Regions from separate parts of the Sphingomonas sp. AP4-R1 genome, predicted to be linked through region 1. Evidence: predicted binding sites of a transcription regulator. Region 1 holds the regulator's gene; each other region holds the start of a gene.

What was found. The regulator LexA, encoded in region 1, represses DNA repair genes until DNA is damaged. The targets are predictions, from matches to a motif close to GTTCCNCNCTTGTTCT.
Region 2: recA (recombinase RecA) is a predicted target of LexA. The motif match lies at 2,678-2,693, and genes of this name have one in related genera.
Region 3: HL653_RS17160 (DUF3072 domain-containing protein) is a predicted target of LexA. The motif match lies at 1,613-1,628, and genes of this name have one in related genera.
Region 4: HL653_RS10235 (ATP-dependent helicase) is a predicted target of LexA. The motif match lies at 2,097-2,112, and genes of this name have one in related genera.

Annotation. Positions count from the first base shown of each region.
Region 1 covers NZ_CP053346.1:38,580-42,673, forward strand. The annotation lists gene moaC (cyclic pyranopterin monophosphate synthase MoaC) at 1-427, shown strand, start outside; gene glp (gephyrin-like molybdotransferase Glp) at 427-1,611, shown strand; gene lexA (transcriptional repressor LexA) at 1,672-2,346, shown strand; gene HL653_RS00185 (VOC family protein) at 2,370-2,711, shown strand; gene HL653_RS00190 (hypothetical protein) at 3,357-3,752, shown strand; gene HL653_RS00195 (efflux RND transporter periplasmic adaptor subunit) at 3,755-4,094, shown strand, end outside.
Region 2 covers NZ_CP053346.1:2,849,288-2,853,381, reverse strand. The annotation lists gene HL653_RS13255 (MFS transporter) at 1-1,197, opposite strand, end outside; gene recA (recombinase RecA) at 1,531-2,601, opposite strand; gene HL653_RS13245 (response regulator) at 2,724-3,080, opposite strand; gene HL653_RS13240 (ATP-binding protein) at 3,189-4,094, opposite strand, start outside.
Region 3 covers NZ_CP053346.1:3,757,982-3,762,075, reverse strand. The annotation lists gene HL653_RS17170 (autoinducer binding domain-containing protein) at 1-569, opposite strand, end outside; gene HL653_RS17165 (HU family DNA-binding protein) at 1,102-1,377, shown strand; gene HL653_RS17160 (DUF3072 domain-containing protein) at 1,641-1,868, shown strand; gene HL653_RS17155 (CHAD domain-containing protein) at 1,933-3,384, opposite strand; gene HL653_RS17150 (AI-2E family transporter) at 3,937-4,094, shown strand, end outside.
Region 4 covers NZ_CP053346.1:2,175,244-2,179,337, reverse strand. The annotation lists gene alaS (alanine--tRNA ligase) at 1-503, opposite strand, end outside; gene HL653_RS10245 (AEC family transporter) at 611-1,576, shown strand; gene HL653_RS10240 (hypothetical protein) at 1,654-1,974, opposite strand; gene HL653_RS10235 (ATP-dependent helicase) at 2,116-4,094, shown strand, end outside.

The DNA of each region.
Region 1 (4,094 bases):
TATGGTCGACGTGTCGGCCAAGGCGGCGACCAAGCGCGAGGCGACCGCGAGCGGCCGGATCGCGATGTCGGCCGAGGCACTCTCCGCGATCCGCGACGGCGCGCTCGCCAAGGGGGATGCGCTGGCGGTGGCGCGAATCGCCGGCATCATGGCGGCCAAGCGCACCCCGGAGCTGATCCCGCTCTGCCATCCGATCGCGATCAGCAAGGTCTCGGTCGACCTCACGATCGAAGCCGACGGCATTGCCTGCGCCGCCACCGTCGCCACCACCGGGCCGACCGGCGTGGAGATGGAGGCGCTGACCGCCGTCTCCGTCGCGCTGCTGACGCTCTACGACATGGCCAAGGCGATCGATCGCGGCATGCGGATCGAAGGGATCGGTCTGCTCGCCAAATCGGGCGGGCGATCGGGCGACTGGCGCGCCTGATGGCGATGCTTTCGGTGGCGGAGGCGCAGGCCCGGCTCCTCGCGCTGACCGAGCCTCTCCCGATCGAGACGGTTCCGCTCCGGAATGCGGCCGGGCGCTGGGCCGCCGCCGACGTCATCGCCCGGCGCCACCAGCCCGCCGCCGATCTGTCCGCGATGGACGGCTATGCGATCCGTTACGCCGACCTGCCCGGCCCGTGGACCGTGGTGGGCGAGAGTGCGGCGGGCGGCGGGCTCGATCGCGCGATCGGCGCGGGCGAGGCGGCGCGGATCTTCACGGGCGCCCCGGTGCCCGAAGGCGCGGACACGATCCTGATCCAGGAGAATGGGGCGCGGAACGGCGATCGGCTGACCTTGACCGGAGATGCGCCCAAGCGACCGGGCTATCATGTCCGCCCGCGCGGCTCCGATTTCGATGCCGGCGCCACGCTGATCGCGGCCGGCGCCCTTCTCAATGCGGCGCGCATCGCGCTCGCCGCGATCGGCGGACATGGCAGCCTCCCGGTCCGCGCCCGTCCGCGCGTGGCGATCCTTTCCACCGGCGACGAACTGGTCGCGCCCGGCACACCCACCGAAGGCGTGATGCTGCCCGCCTCCAACGGGCCGATGCTGGCGGCGTTGATCGGGGGGACGGCCGAGGTGCTGGACGGCGGGATCGTACGCGACGATCTCCATGCGCTGACCGCCGCCCTGCGCGATGCGGCCGCCACGTCCGACATCCTCGTCACAACCGGCGGCGCGTCGGTGGGCGATCGTGATCTCGTCCGGCCCGCCCTTTCGCAGGCGGGCGCGGAGCTGGATTTCTGGAAGGTGGCGATGCGGCCGGGCAAGCCGATCATGGCCGGGCGGCTGGGGCACACGCTCGTGCTGGGCCTGCCGGGCAATCCCGTCTCGGCGTTCGTGACCGCCACCCTGTTCCTCGCGCCGCTGGTGGCCCGTCTGGCGGGCGCGGCCGATCCGCTGCCGCGCGTGCGCGCGCTGCCCCTCGCCCATGACCTGCCGACCAACGGCCCGCGAGCCCATTATCTGCGGGCGACGATCCGCGACGGCGCGCTCGATACGCTGCCCGATCAGGACAGCGCCCTGCTGGCCGCCCTCGCCTCCGCCGACGGCCTCGTGATCCGCGCGCCGCACGAGCCCGCCGCAAAAGCGGGGGATATGGCGATGTTCCTGCCTCTCGCTTGACAGCGAAACGATCGTTTCCTACACGTTCCTCGTTCGTTCCTTCGGACCGGGATAATAAAGATGCTCACGGCCAAGCAACATGAGCTGCTCTGCTTCATCAACGATCGTCTGAACGAGACGGGCGTGTCGCCTTCGTTCGAGGAGATGAAGGAAGCGCTGGATCTCAAGTCCAAGTCCGGCGTGCACCGGCTGATCTCGGCGCTGGAGGAGCGCAGCTTCATCCGCCGCCTGCCCAATCGCGCGCGCGCTCTGGAAATCGTGAAGCTGCCCGACGCGGTGAAGACCCGCCCGCCCGCCGCCAAGACTCCGTCCGCTTCCAAGTCCGCGCCGGTTTCGGCGCCGTCGGCCGCGAACGACGTGCTGGAAATTCCGCTGCACGGCCGCATCGCCGCCGGTCTTCCGATCGAGGCGATGGAAAGCCAGAGCATGCTGTCCGTCCCCGCCGCTTTGCTGGGGCCGGGCGAACATTATGCGCTGGAAGTGTCCGGTGACTCGATGGTCGAGGCCGGCATCCTCGACGGCGACTATGCGCTCGTCCGCAAGGTCGATACGGCGCGCGATGGCGAGATCGTGGTGGCTCTGGTCGATGAGGCGGAGGCGACGCTGAAATTCTTCCGGCGCGAGGGATCGATGGTACGCCTCGATCCGGCCAATCGCGCCTATGATCCGCAGCGTTACAAGCCGAACCAGATCCGCATCCAGGGGAAGCTGGCCGGCCTGCTGCGCCGTTACTGACCGACCGCCGACGGAGAAAGACGATGTCACGCGGACGAATCGATTTCATCGAACTGGCCTGCGCCGATGTCGGCGAGATGCAGGATTTCTATTCCGCCGTGTTCGGCTGGGAATTCGAGCGGTTCGGGCCGACCTATGCCTGCACGATGACGGGCGATGTCGATCTGGGCTTCCAGGCCGACATGCCCGAACAGACGGTGGCGCCGCTGACGGTGATCCAGGTACCGGATCTGGAAGAGGCATTGGCATCGGTGGAAGCGGTGGGCGGCGTCGTCACGCGTCCGATCTTCGCCTTCCCGGGCGGACGCCGTTTCCACTTCCGCGATCCGGCCGGCAACGAACTGGCGGCGCACAAGCCGGATTGAAGCGGAATGGCTGGGCGTTAGGCTCTTCAAAATGCCGTTCGTGCTGAGCGAAGTCGAAGCACGTGCTTCAGATGGGTGTCGTGCGTGGCCCGTGCTTCGACTTCAGCCTGGAGAGCTGAAGTTCATCCTGAGCACCTGCCTTGGCAGGCAGTCGAAGGGCTCAGCACGAACGGAAAATGGTTCAGGAATTGCGTCGAGTTAGCAGCCTCGAAGGCTAGAGGCTGCGAGGTTTGGCGAGGGATTCGATGTCCTGGGCCGATCTTCCGGCCCGATTTCCAACGAAATCAGCCTCTTGTGCGACGCAGCAAAAAACTTTGCCGCTGGCGCTTGGCAAAAAGATACCCAGCGGTATAAAAGTCGTTGACGGAACGCCTCAGCGCTTTATATACCGCTTGGTACGAAACGCTTCCGGACCGACTCGATGGTCGATCCCGAGGCCCCGACGGGGAGCCGACAGCATGAAGACCCTCGCCCTCTAACAGCTGCCGGCGCTCGCGCCCGCACATCCCTTTTCCGATCCCGAGGCGATTCGATCGCCTTTCGGGACGAGCGAAATCGTGTCCGTTCCGGCGGGCGCGGGCGCCTCGTTGCGTCCGCCGCCGGAGGGACGCGCCTGACGAACACCCGATGAACAGGGAACCGAACATGGCTTATATGGATCTTTCCCAGGCATTTGCAGGCGGCGTCGCGCTGCCGCATGCCGAACCCGCCGCCGCCACGATGCAGACCGGCTTCTCCGCGATCGAGTGGAGCGTGATCGCGCTCGCCGCGCGCGACAAACTGTCGAGCCTCGGCGAACCCGGCCGTCTGTCCCGCGCGCTGGGCAGCCTGTTCGGCCTCGGCGGCACGTCCAAGCTCGCCGATCCTCGGCTGGAGGCGCTGCGCCAGACCGCCGTGCAGGCCTGGCATCACGGCTATCTGCTGCCCGCGTCCGAAATCGGCCGCTTCATCACGGCGGGCTTCAGCCTCGATCAGTTCGAGACCTTGCTCGCCAGTATCGCCACGCGCCGCAATGCGGCCCGCCAGAGGATCGCGGCATGAACATGGTGACCCGTATCGCCACCACCGACGCCGGGACGATCGACGCCGGCCAGCGCGGCCGCTGGAAGCGCAACGGCGCGCTCGGCATCGCCGCTGCCGCCGTCGCCTTCGGTGGCTATTCCCTCCTCCATCATTCGGCGGGCGCCGACGCGGCCCCGCCCCCGCCCAATGTCAGCGTTTCCCAGCCACTCGTGCGCGATGTGAGCCAGTGGGACGATTATATCGGCCGCTTCGCCCCCAGCCGCACGGTCGAGATGCGCCCGCGCGTCTCGGGCGAGGTGACCGGCGTCCACTTCAAGGACGGCGACATCGTCCGCACCGGGCAGTTGCTGTTCACGATCG
Region 2 (4,094 bases), 2.4 Mb from region 1:
GGTGAGCCCACCCGCCGCCGCGAGCGACTGGGCGGCCAGCGGGGTGAGCCCGCCGCCCAGCACGCCCGCCACGTTGAAGGCGATGCTCGCACCCGTATAGCGCACGCGCGCCGGGAACAGATGCGGCAGCCACCCGCCGAGCGGGCCATAGACGAAGCCCATGATGAACAGCAGGACGCTGAGATAGGCGAACACCAGCACCATCTCACCCCCGCCCAGCAGCGGCCCGGTGAAGAAGCCGAGCGTGATCGCCGCGACGCAGCCGCCCGCCAGCACTCGCCGCTCGTCCCAATGGCGATCGGCGGCATAAGCGGCGAGAATGATGCCGACCGCCATGAACAGGATCGCGCCCAGCTGGATGCTGAGGAAGACCTGCATCGGATAATGGAGCGTCTTCACGCCATAACCGAGCGCGAAGGCCGTCCCGATATAATAAGCGACGAAGCAGGCGACCGCCCCCAGCGTGCCGATCACGACGCGCCCACCATGCCCCGTCAGCAGTTCGAACAAAGGCACGGCCGGCGGCGGTCCCTGTTCCAGCACGCGCGCGAAGGCGGGCGTCTCGTGCAGGCGCAGGCGAATCCACATGCCGATGGCGACCAGAGCCGCGCTGATCACGAACGGCACGCGCCACCCCCAGGCGAGGAATTGCGCCGGGGTCAGCAGCAGGCCGAGCAGCAGGAACAGCCCGTTCGCCGCGATGAAACCGACGGGCGCGCCGAGCTGCGGGAACATGCCATAGCGCGCGCGCCAGCCCGGCGGCGCATTCTCCACCGCCAGCAGGGCCGCGCCGCCCCATTCGCCGCCGAGGCCGAAGCCCTGGCCGAAGCGCAGGATGCAGAGGATCAGCGCGGCGGGCCAGCCGATGCTGGCATAGGTCGGCAGGAACGCGACGAGCGTGGTGGAGAGGCCCATCGTCAGAAGCGAGGCGACGAGCGTGGACTTGCGCCCGATCCGGTCCCCGAAATGGCCGAAGAAGATCGATCCGAGCGGGCGCGCGACGAAGGCGACGGCGATGGTGGCGAAGGCGAGAAGCTGGGCCGCGGCGGGATCTGTCGCGGGAAAGAAAAGCTGGCCGAACACGAGCGCGGCCGCCGTGGTGTAGACATAGAAATCATAGAATTCGATTGCGGTGCCCACCAGGCTCGCCGCCAATATCCGGCGCGTGGAAGCCGCGCTGTGCATCACCTTCGTCATCTGACAGTCATACTCCTCGCCCGCGCTCTTGGCGGCAGGGGCGCGGCGGCACAAGCGCTGCGGACTACAAATGAAGGAAAAGATGCCACCCGGGGATAGAGGCATTCATTCTGACGCTCTGCGGAGCAATAATATTACAAATCGAGCCGCGCACCGTCTTGAACGCGCCCACGGATTCTGAACATGCCCAAGACGACGGGTTAAGAAACGGGCGGAGACATCGAGCGCCCCCGCCCCCATCGCCAGCATATCGCCACCACAAAAAAAGGCCGGGCTCCCCTACGGAAACCCGGCCCCTTGCATCATGCGACACGGCTCCGCGCCGGGCCGATCCTACAGATCGTCGTCAGGCTCCGGTCCGCTCATCATCTGGTCCGCCACCTCCGAGGCATTGCCCCGGATCGCACGCTCCAGCCGCGCGCAGACCTCGGGATTTTCCCGCAGATAGGTCTTCGCATTCTCGCGGCCCTGGCCGATGCGGATGCTGTCATAGCTGAACCACGCGCCGGACTTCTCGACCACGCCGGCCTTCACGCCGAGATCGAGGATCTCGCCGACCTTCGAGATGCCTTCGCCATACATGATGTCGAATTCGACCTGCTTGAACGGCGGCGCGACCTTGTTCTTCACGACCTTCACGCGGGTCGTGTTGCCGACGATATCGTCGCGATCCTTGATCTGGCCGGTGCGGCGGATGTCGAGACGGACCGACGCGTAGAATTTCAGCGCGTTGCCGCCCGTCGTCGTCTCCGGATTGCCGTACATCACGCCGATCTTCATGCGCAGCTGATTGATGAAGATGACGAGCGTGCGGCTGCGGCTGATCGATCCGGTGATCTTGCGGAGCGCCTGGCTCATCAGGCGCGCCTGCAGGCCGACATGGCTGTCGCCCATCTCGCCCTCGATTTCGGCGCGCGGCACCAGCGCGGCCACCGAATCGACCACCAGCACGTCGATCGCGTTCGAGCGGATCAGCGTATCGGTGATTTCCAGCGCCTGCTCGCCCGTGTCGGGCTGCGAGACGATCAGCTCGTCGATATCGACGCCCAGTTTCTTGGCGTAGACCGGATCGAGCGCATGTTCGGCATCGACGAAGGCCGCCGTGCCGCCGGCGCGCTGCGCCTCGGCGATGGCGTGGAGCGCCAGCGTCGTCTTGCCCGACGATTCCGGCCCATACACTTCGATGATGCGCCCGCGCGGCAGACCGCCGATGCCGAGCGCGATATCCAGACCCAGCGATCCCGTCGAGATCGCCTCGATCTCCACCTTCTCGCGGCTGCCCAGCTTCATCGCCGAGCCCTTTCCGAAAGCCCGGTCTATCTGCGCCAGCGCCGCATCCAGCGCCTTCTGCCGTTCGTTCGCACTCGCCATGTTGCCGTCAATCACCTTCAGGGAAGCCGCCATGTCGATGCCCTTTCGTGCCGCTGATGTCCATCGCCTGTGCGATGCATGCGGCATGATGTACATGACATGTTCCACAAGAACAAGAGCGGAACGATCAGGGCGCGGATACGCCCGAAACGCCGTCAGACGCGGCTGACTTCCTCCAGCGCCACGCGCACGCCGTCCAGCGTGAATGGCTTGGCCAGCTGGCGCGCGCTCGCATGATGCGCCGGCGGGGCCTCGACGAAGCCCCCCGAGGCGATCAGGAACGGCTTGTTCGCGGCCGTCAGCGCGTCGGCCACGGGCCAGCACACGCCGTCGCGCAGATGCACGTCGAGGATCGCCACGTCGAAGCCGCCAGCCCCCACGGCGTCCAGCGCGCCCGCGATCGTGTCCACCGTTCCGGCAATTTCATGCCCCAGAACGTCGACAAAATCCTCGAGCATCATGGCGATCAGCGGCTCGTCTTCGATCACGAGCACGGAAAGACGGTCTGTCATCGCGGGCCACTATAAATTTCGCAGCCGTTCCGCGCAAATCGCTTTTGCAGGATGATGCCACTCTGGTTGGAAATACGCCCGGGCCCCTTTCGGAGCGAGGCCACCTCTTCACCCCTCGGCCAGAGTATCCCGCGCGGCCTGCCCCAATTGCTGGACCGAGAAGGGCTTGGACAGGAAGCTCACCCGATCGATCGCGATCGATTTGCGGAGCTGCTCCTCGGCATAGCCGGACATGAACAGCACCTTCAGATCGGGCATGCTCTCGCGCGCATGGCGCACGAGGGTAGGGCCGTCCATCGCCGGCATCACGACGTCGGAGATCAGCAGATCGATCGCGACATCCTCGCGCTCCAATATCTCCAGCGCCTCCTCGCCATTGCCGGCGACGAGCACCTTGTAGCCCTGGCGCGTCAGCGCGCGCTCCGCCACCGCGCGCACCATCGCCTCGTCCTCCACCAGCAGGATCGTGCCCGTGCCCCACAATTCGCCGCTCGCCTCCACGCGCACCGGCGCCTGCGGCACGGGTGCTGCCGCCTGCGTGACGGGCAGATAGATGGTGAAGCTGGTGCCGTGCCCCACTTCGGAGGTGGCGAAGATGAAGCCGTCGGTCTGCTTGACGATACCGTAGACGGTGGAAAGCCCCAGCCCCGTGCCCTTGCCCACTTCCTTGGTGGTGAAGAAGGGCTCGAAGATCTTGTTGAGATTCTCCTGCGGGATGCCGACGCCCATGTCGGACACCTTGAGCGCCGTATAATCCGCGATCGGCATGATATCGCTGCGCATCCGCCGCACCTCGGCGGCGGACACCGCATAGGTCTGCAGCGTCAGCCGCCCGCCGTCCGGCATCGCATCCCGCGCATTCACGCAGAGATTGACGATCACCTGCTCCAGCTGGCCCGGATCGGCGCGGATCAGGCCGAGATTGCGGCCATGCTTCACCTCCAGCTTGATCGTCTCGCCGATCAGGCGACGGATCAGCTGCGAGATTTCGGAAATGACCTCGGGCAGCTGCAG
Region 3 (4,094 bases), 1.5 Mb from region 1:
AGCGCATCCATTTGACGGGGAGTGAGCCCGGGAACCGGCATGTTTTCCGAATTCCCCCGCAATCGCATGATCCGCCGGGCTGCATCGAACGCGAAGGTGCCGCAAAGCTGCGCTGCCCATAAGGCGGTGTCGCTGGGACGATCGTCGGAGGATGCCGCAAATGTGCATGTGCCATGATATTCGCCGGGAATATGCACCGGGATGGTAAAGCCGCTGACGAGCCCGAAACCCAGTGCCTCCGCCAGTATCTGCTTATGCCGCGCGGTCAGCTCGACAATGTCCTTCACATCGCTCCACATGAAGCCGTGCGGCATTCTCGTGCTCGCAAGATGAATCGGGTCGTCGACAAAGTATCCCCGTTCGACAACATGCTCGATCCAGTCCGCATCGTAGGATGTCAAACGGATGGCGTCGGCCGCGGGTCGAGACAGGTCGACATGATGTCCCATCGCGAACTGGGAGAAGCCCAGCTCCGACGTCGCGGCAAGAAGCGCTTCGTACAGCGCATGCTCGGTGACGGCATCTCGGAATGCCGCGAGGAGCCGCTCCAACTTGGCCAAATAGATCATTGGCGTGTCCTCGGCGAGCGCGACGGCGCTCAGTGCCTTTCTCCACGCTGGGAGCCGACAATCCTCTCACGCCGGACGGCGGTTACGCTTGATCTACGCAACGTAGAGCGTCCTTTGCTGAAAATTGCAATATTTCTGTAACATTCTCGGCAATTTTCGCGCACTCACCTCCGGGTTGCACGTGAGAGACATGACGGTGGGCCGGAGAGATCGACCAAAGATCAAGGATAGAGCCACGCTTTCCGAAACGCGGCGACGGAGATCCATGCCGCCCGTCATGGCATTTTGTCTTCCACCGCCCATTTGAATAATGGAACGCTGCCCCAAAGGTTGTCAGCGCGGGGCCCGGCTCGCGTCGGCTGCCGGGCGCCGCATCCGCTTCGCCCGAACCGCCGCGCGGGGCAGCTATGACCGGATCGGGGGCTTTGCTCTGCCGGCGGAACGACTATGGCTGGATGAACGGGGCAGTGAGGCACAACCCGCCTCTTCCGCCCCGTTTGGCTGATGGCTTTAAAGAAAGAAGGTAGCAGGAATGAACAACGCCGACATCGCAGACGCCGTGGCAGCCAGCCAGGGCATTCCGAAGACGGATGCGAAGAAGATCGTCGACGCCATATTTGCAGCGATTGGCGAAGCGGCCGCCAAGGGCGACGAGGTTTCGCTCGCCGGTTTCGGCAAGTTCAAGGTCAAGGACCAGCCCGAGCGGCAGGGTCGTAATCCGGCGACCGGTGCTGCGATCACCATCGCAGCGTCGAAAAAGCTGGGCTTCACACCAGCCAAGGCGATCAAGGACCGTCTGAACGGCTGATCGGATGCCCGTCGGCGTCGTGTCGAAAGCGCGGCGCCGACAATGACACGCTGTTCACGGTCGTGATCGGCCGTCTCTTCTTCAGCCTCGCCACCGGAGCATCCGTCGCCCTTGGCCCAGCGGCAACGGCGTCGTTGGCATCTTCTGCCTTCTTGCGTCGGCCCGAGATGATGCCCGGTGTGACGATGCGAGACCGCCGACGTGTCCGGGAACCATGGCCGTCGCTTCTTCGTTCAGAACAAATGAAGAACGAGGAAGAGATGATGTCAAATCCGATGCACAATCCCAAACTCGACGAGCATCCCGGATCGAATACCGAGAAGGATCCGGTGGAGTGGGTCTCGGGAGATGAGCCGATGACCGGCGCGCAGGCTTCCTATCTTACGACGCTCAGCGAGGAAGCAGGAACAGAATTGCCGCCGGAAGATCTTAGCAAGGCTGACGCCTCCATCCGGATCGATGCCCTCAAGGAACAGCTTGGGCGCACCTGATGTCCGAACGCCAGCGACAAACCCCTGCGCGCCCCCGGGCTCGCGCGCCGGGGTCTGCTCCCCATCACCAGAAGCGCTTGGTATCGACCAGATTTTCATAGGCCTCCGCGGCCGCCTCGATCATGGCCGATTTTTGTCGCGCGGCCGCGGACACGACGTCGATGTGGTCAGTCAGGCCGAGGCCGTTCAACACCTCTGGCGCTGTTGCCAGGTCGTTGAGCGCGCCGAGCTGTTCTTGAAGATTCTCAAGCGCAGCGATGAAAGCCTTGTAGCGCCGTCGTTCGTTTTTCCGATCGAAAAGAGATCGAAAAAACTCAGCAGCATAGCGTAGCTTCTTCGAGTCCTTTCTCACCTCATGCCGTGCATGGTCGTCGGCGTAGCTCAGGTCACGTCCGTCTTTCTTCACCTTCTTGCGGAAACGATCGAGCGCGCGCGATGCGAAATCCTGGACGGGCCGTGTGCGATCGGAAGCGGTGTCGGCCACGTCCAGCCACGCACCGTCGGCGGTCCACTCCGCCAGGTCCAGCATCACAGCGCGCGCGCGGCGGTGGGCCAGCGTAGCCTGCACATGATCGTAGCTACGCTCGCGCGCGCCGGCGATCCGGTCGCGCAGTTCGCCTGGCTCGGTGCGCTCGAGCAAGACGTCGAGATTGCGCGCACTCCCTAGTTCCCCGGCGAGCCATCGAAGCTCTTCCTGGAGCCGGCGGCCCTCTGGGTCTGCCAGGATCGGCTTGAAGATCGAAAAGCCCGATCGCAGCCTGCGAAGCGCGACCCGCGACTGATGCAATGCATCCGCCTCGCGCGACTGGACCAGCAGCGCCTCATTCAATCGGAAATGCCGGATGCAAGCGTGGACGATGGTCTGGAAGGCCTCGGCCGACGTCATGTCGTGTCTGAGCGTCAGATGCCCGGCCTTGATGGCGGCACGTGGGGCGTCCGACAATCGATAGCCGCGTTCCGATTTGGTCAACACGCCCAGACGAACCGGTGCGATCGCATCCAAGCGGTGCGCCACCGCGAAGAGCGCTGCCGGCGTGCCCGATTTGAGCTCAAGTTCGATCTCGACGATGCGGGCGGTACGATCGCCCGCTTCCACCCGGCCGCGATCGATCACAAGCTCGACGACGGAGCCCCCTTCTTCCACGGTCCAGGACCGGCGCTCGATCGCTACCTGAAAGATCGGAGCGATATCGTCGGCTTCGCGGCCGAGCACGGACCGTATCGGGGTCGTGTCATCCAGGATGGGAACATCGGTGTCGACTTCCTGCTCCCATTCGGAACGAGCGAACAGCCCGGCCGTCGTGCCGCCGCTCGCCTTGACGGTCTGGATGCGTGTGTCATTTTCCTGGCGGATCCGGAGCGACATACCGGCTTTCGCCAGGTCGCGAGCCGGCGTGTCGAAATAGAGCGCGCGCTGCGAACGCAAGGAAGGTTCGTCCCGAAGAAGATCCGATGCTCCAATCGCCGTGGCGGCCTCGGAGGTCACCTCCAGCTTCAATTCAATTTCAATCGGCATTCGCGCCTCGCTCGACAGTGCTCGATGACAACCCGTCTGAGACGGATCGGCTGCACCCCTCGGCAAAGACCGGCACGGACATCGCCCTGACAGGAGACCAGACGGGCCTTGTAGACGCCGGAAGAGTCCGGTGACGTGACAGTGCAGCAGCGTGTGCGGGTCCGGGCTTCGTGTCCGCCCCGGAACTGCCGGTTGGTAATGGCGCGCCGGTCCGCGGATCTCCCGGCCACGTGACCCCCGCGCCCGGCCAGTCCAGGTTCGGGTGGTTCAAGGACCCGCTCCTTTTATGGCGCGGGCCTGGTCCCCTCTCCGCCGTCTCGCATTGCGACCGTCTTGTCCCTCCCCGAGCCAGCATGGCGGCATCGGCAGGCCCCGTCGATGACGACATTGATCATCGAGCCGAAGGGCAAGAGACAATCGGATCGCCGGCCCGAGGGGCTGTACCATTGCTGCTGGCGCTGCCACGGCAAACAGGGCGTGGGCCTTTCGTGAGGCGGCCCGTCATGCTCGGACGTTGGCGCATCTTCGGCGAACAAGGGAGATCGAGACGATATGGCTATCCGTTCGGGGAGGATTGAGAGCGGCGGCCTGATCGTTTTCCTGACGCTCATCACCGTCGCGCTGGCCATGATTGTGTCGAGTTTTGCAGGCGCGCTGCTCTGGGCGGCCTTGGCTGCCCTCCTGTTCCAGCCACTCTTTCAGCGGCTCCT
Region 4 (4,094 bases), 2.1 Mb from region 1:
GGGCCGCTATCGCCCATCGCCCAGAAATTGTCCTTCGTGGGGATGCGGATGATGCGGCTCTCGGGCAGGCCCGCGATCTTCTTCCACAGATCGAACGCCTCGTCGTCCGTATGATAGACGGTGACGGTCAGCTTCTCGGCCGGAATGCCCCATTCGCGCGTGACGAGATTCCAGGCGAGCCCGATCGCCCGCTCCTTAAAATAGTCGCCGAACGAGAAATTGCCGAGCATTTCGAAGAAGGTGTGGTGCCGCGCCGTATAGCCCACATTGTCCAGATCATTGTGCTTGCCGCCCGCGCGGACGCACTTCTGGGACGAGGTGGCGGTGATGTAGGGCCGCGTTTCCAGCCCGGTGAACACGTTCTTGAACGGCACCATGCCCGCATTCACGAACATGAGCGTCGGATCGTTCTGCGGCACCAGCGGCGCCGACGGAACGATGCGATGCCCTTCGCCTCCGAAATAATCGAGGAAGGAGCGGCGAATGTCGTTCGTGGATGTCATGGGGCCGACTTAGTGGAGGCGCCGAGGCTTCTCAAGCCGACGCGGCGATGCCTCGTTCGGTCGACGTGCTTGCGTGTCGCGTCCGCATCATCGAAGGCCGCCCGGTCATGCTGATTATCCTGACTGCGATCCTGCCTATTTTCGCGCTGATCGGCGCGGGTTGCCTGTTCGGCCGCTGGCGCCGCGTGGGGCCCGCCGGCATCGCGATGCTGAACGATTTCACGGTGTGGCTGGCGCTGCCCGCCTTGCTGTTTCGCGTCCTGGCCGAAGGCGACTGGGCGGAGCTGAACCGCCCGTCCTTCGTGCTGGTCTTCTCCGCCGGCCTCGCGATCATCTTCGTCGCCGGGCTGTTGCTGCCGCCGCCGAAGGGCGCGGAGACGCCTTTGGTCGATCGATCGCTGGTCGCGCTCACCGCCAGCTACCCCAATGCGGGCTTCATCGGCATTCCCTTGGCGCAGGGCCTGCTGGGGCCGATCGGGCTCGCGGCCGCCGTGATCGGCTCGATCCTGACCGTGTCGGTGCAGTTCGCCCTTTCGCTCCTGCTGGTGGAAATCGGGCTGGCACGGGGTGGCAGCCTGCGTGAATCGGCCGGCAAGGTGATCCGCGCGCTCTCCCGCAATCCCTTGGTGGTGAGCCCGATCGCCGGAGGCCTCTGGGCCGCGACGGGCCAGCCCCTGCCGGAGATGATCGCGCGCTTCGTCGATCTGCTGGCCGCCGCCGCGAGCCCGTGCGCGCTCGTCACGATCGGCGCCTTCCTGATGCTGCCGCGCCAGACAGGCGGCGGAGAGCCGACGCCGCTGCTGGTGCCCACTCTGCTGCTGAAGCTCGTCGCCCAGCCGGTGGCGATGGCGGCGGGCTTCTTCTGGCTGCTGCCGGCCCTGGGCGTGGTCTTGCCCCCGCAATGGGGTATCGCGGCGGTGCTGCTGGGCGCGCTGCCGACGGGCACCGGCCCGTTCATGCTGGCCGAACTTTACGGGCGCGATGCGGCACTGGCCTCGCGCGTGATCCTGCTGTCCACCATCCTGAGCGTCGTCTCCTTGATGGGGCTGGCGGTCCTGCTGGTCCCGCGATGAGCGAGCGAGCCCGATGAACGAAGGGCGGCGGCCGCATCCGGCCGCCGCCCGTCATCATTCCATCCGATGCGGACGGATTACTTTTTCTTCTTCCACTTCTTCGCGCCACCGCCGGCCTTCTGCACGCACTTGTCCGTCACGGAGCGCGAGCAGGTGGGATAGGAGGACGTATCGGGCGGCGTGGCCGTCGTCGCCGACATGGCGGAGGGCGCGGGGCTGCTCATGCCCGGATCCGTCGCCGCCGGTGCGGCGGGGGCCGTGGCATCCGCAGGTGCTGCGGGCATGGTCGCATCAGCGGGCGCCGCCGGAGCCGCGGGGTCCGCAGGCGCCGTCTGGGCGATCGCGGCGGCGCTGCCAAACGACAAAGTGGCGGCGAGAATGATCAGAGAATTCTTCACGGTCGCTCTCCTCAGGAGATCAGTGGTCCACCCGCTCCCGGCCGTTCCGAACGCGGATCGGGCCTTACGGTTGCGTATCGACGCGCCAAAGCGAGCGACGATCGGTTGCCCCGAGCGGCCGCGTTCCCTACCTGTTCGACGATGGAGCCTGCCCCCCTCACCTCTGAACCGGCCTATCTGCGCGGCCTGAACGAACCCCAGCGCGAGGCCGTGCTGACCGCCGAGGGCCCCGTGCTGGTGCTGGCGGGCGCGGGCACGGGCAAGACGGCGGCACTGACCGCTCGCCTTGCCCACCTGATCGCCACGCGGCGCGCATGGCCGTCCGAAATCCTGGCCGTCACCTTCACCAACAAGGCTGCGCGCGAGATGCGCGAGCGCGTCGGCCGGATGATGGGCGATGCGGTGGAGGGCATGCCGTGGCTCGGCACCTTCCATTCGGTGGCGGCGCGGATGCTGCGTCGCCATGCCGAACTGGTCGGCCTGCAGAGCAATTTCACGATCCTCGATACGGACGATCAGCTACGCCTGCTCAAGCAATTGATCGTGGCCGCCGAGATCGATGAGAAGCGCTGGACGGCGCGCGCGCTCGCCGGGCTGATCGATCGCTGGAAGAATCGCGGCTGGACGCCCAAGGAAATCGACGCGGCCGAGAGCGAGGCCTTCGCCAACGGGCGGGGCCAGGAATTGTACGCCGCCTATCAGGCGCGACTGATCGCGGTGAATGCCTGCGATTTCGGCGATCTGCTGCTGCACATGCTGGTGATCCTGAAGACGCACCGCGACGTGCTGAAGCAGTATCAGGACCGCTTCCGCTACATCATGGTGGACGAATATCAGGACACCAATGCCAGCCAATATCTGTGGCTGCGGCTGCTGGCGCAGGAGCGGAAGAACATCTGCTGCGTCGGCGATGACGATCAGAGCATCTATTCCTGGCGCGGCGCCGAAGTGGCGAATATCCTGCGCTTCGAACGGGATTTTCCCGGCGCGAAGGTGATCCGGCTGGAGCAGAATTACCGCTCCACGCCCCATATTCTCGGCGCCGCATCGGGCGTGATCGCCAACAATGGCGGACGCCTCGGCAAGACGCTCTGGACCGAGACGGACGCGGGCGAGAAGGTCCGCGTGATCGGCGTGTGGGACGGCCCCGAGGAAGCCCGCCGCGTGGGCGAGGAGATCGAATCCGGCCAGCGCCGGGGCGAGACGCTCGACCAGAATGCGATCCTCGTGCGCGCCCAGTTCCAGACGCGCGAGTTCGAGGACCGCTTCATCGCGATCGGCCTGCCCTATCGCATCGTCGGCGGCTTCCGCTTCTACGAGCGCGCCGAGATCCGCGATGCGCTCGCCTATCTGCGCGTGATCGCGCAGCCTGCCGACGATCTCGCGTTCGAGCGCATCGTGAACGTGCCCAAGCGCGGCATCGGCGACAAGGCGGTGGCCAAGCTCCACCAGTTGGCGCGCGCCGAGACCTTGCCGCTGACGCACGCGGCGGCGCGCATCCTCGACACGGACGAACTGACGCCCGCCGCGCGTCGCTCGCTCGGCAACCTGATCGGCGACATCGCCCGCTGGCGATCGAAACTGGGCGAATTGCCGCATGCCGAGGTCACGCGCCTGATGCTGGACGAGAGCGGCTATACCGCGATGCTGCAGGCCGAGCGATCGACCGAGGCCTCCGGCCGGCTGGAGAATCTCACCGAACTCGCGCGCGCGATGGAGGAATATGAGACGCTCGGCGCCTTCCTCGAACATGTCAGCCTCGTCATGGACAATGACGCCAATGCCGACGAGGCGAAGGTGACGATCATGACGATCCACGCCGCCAAGGGTCTGGAATTCCAGAATGTGTTCCTCGCCGGCTGGGAGGAAGGCGTGTTCCCCTCGCAGCGCGCGCTGGACGAAGGCGGCACGGCGAGCCTCGAGGAGGAACGCCGCCTGGCCTATGTGGCGATCACACGCGCGCGGCGGCGGGCGACGATCCTCCACGCCGCCAATCGCCGCATCTACGGCCAGTGGACCTCATCGATCCCCTCGCGCTTCGTGAACGAACTGCCGGCCGAGCATATCGAGAGCGAGACGACCATGTCGGGCGGCGAATCGCTGTGGCGCGCCCAGTGGAG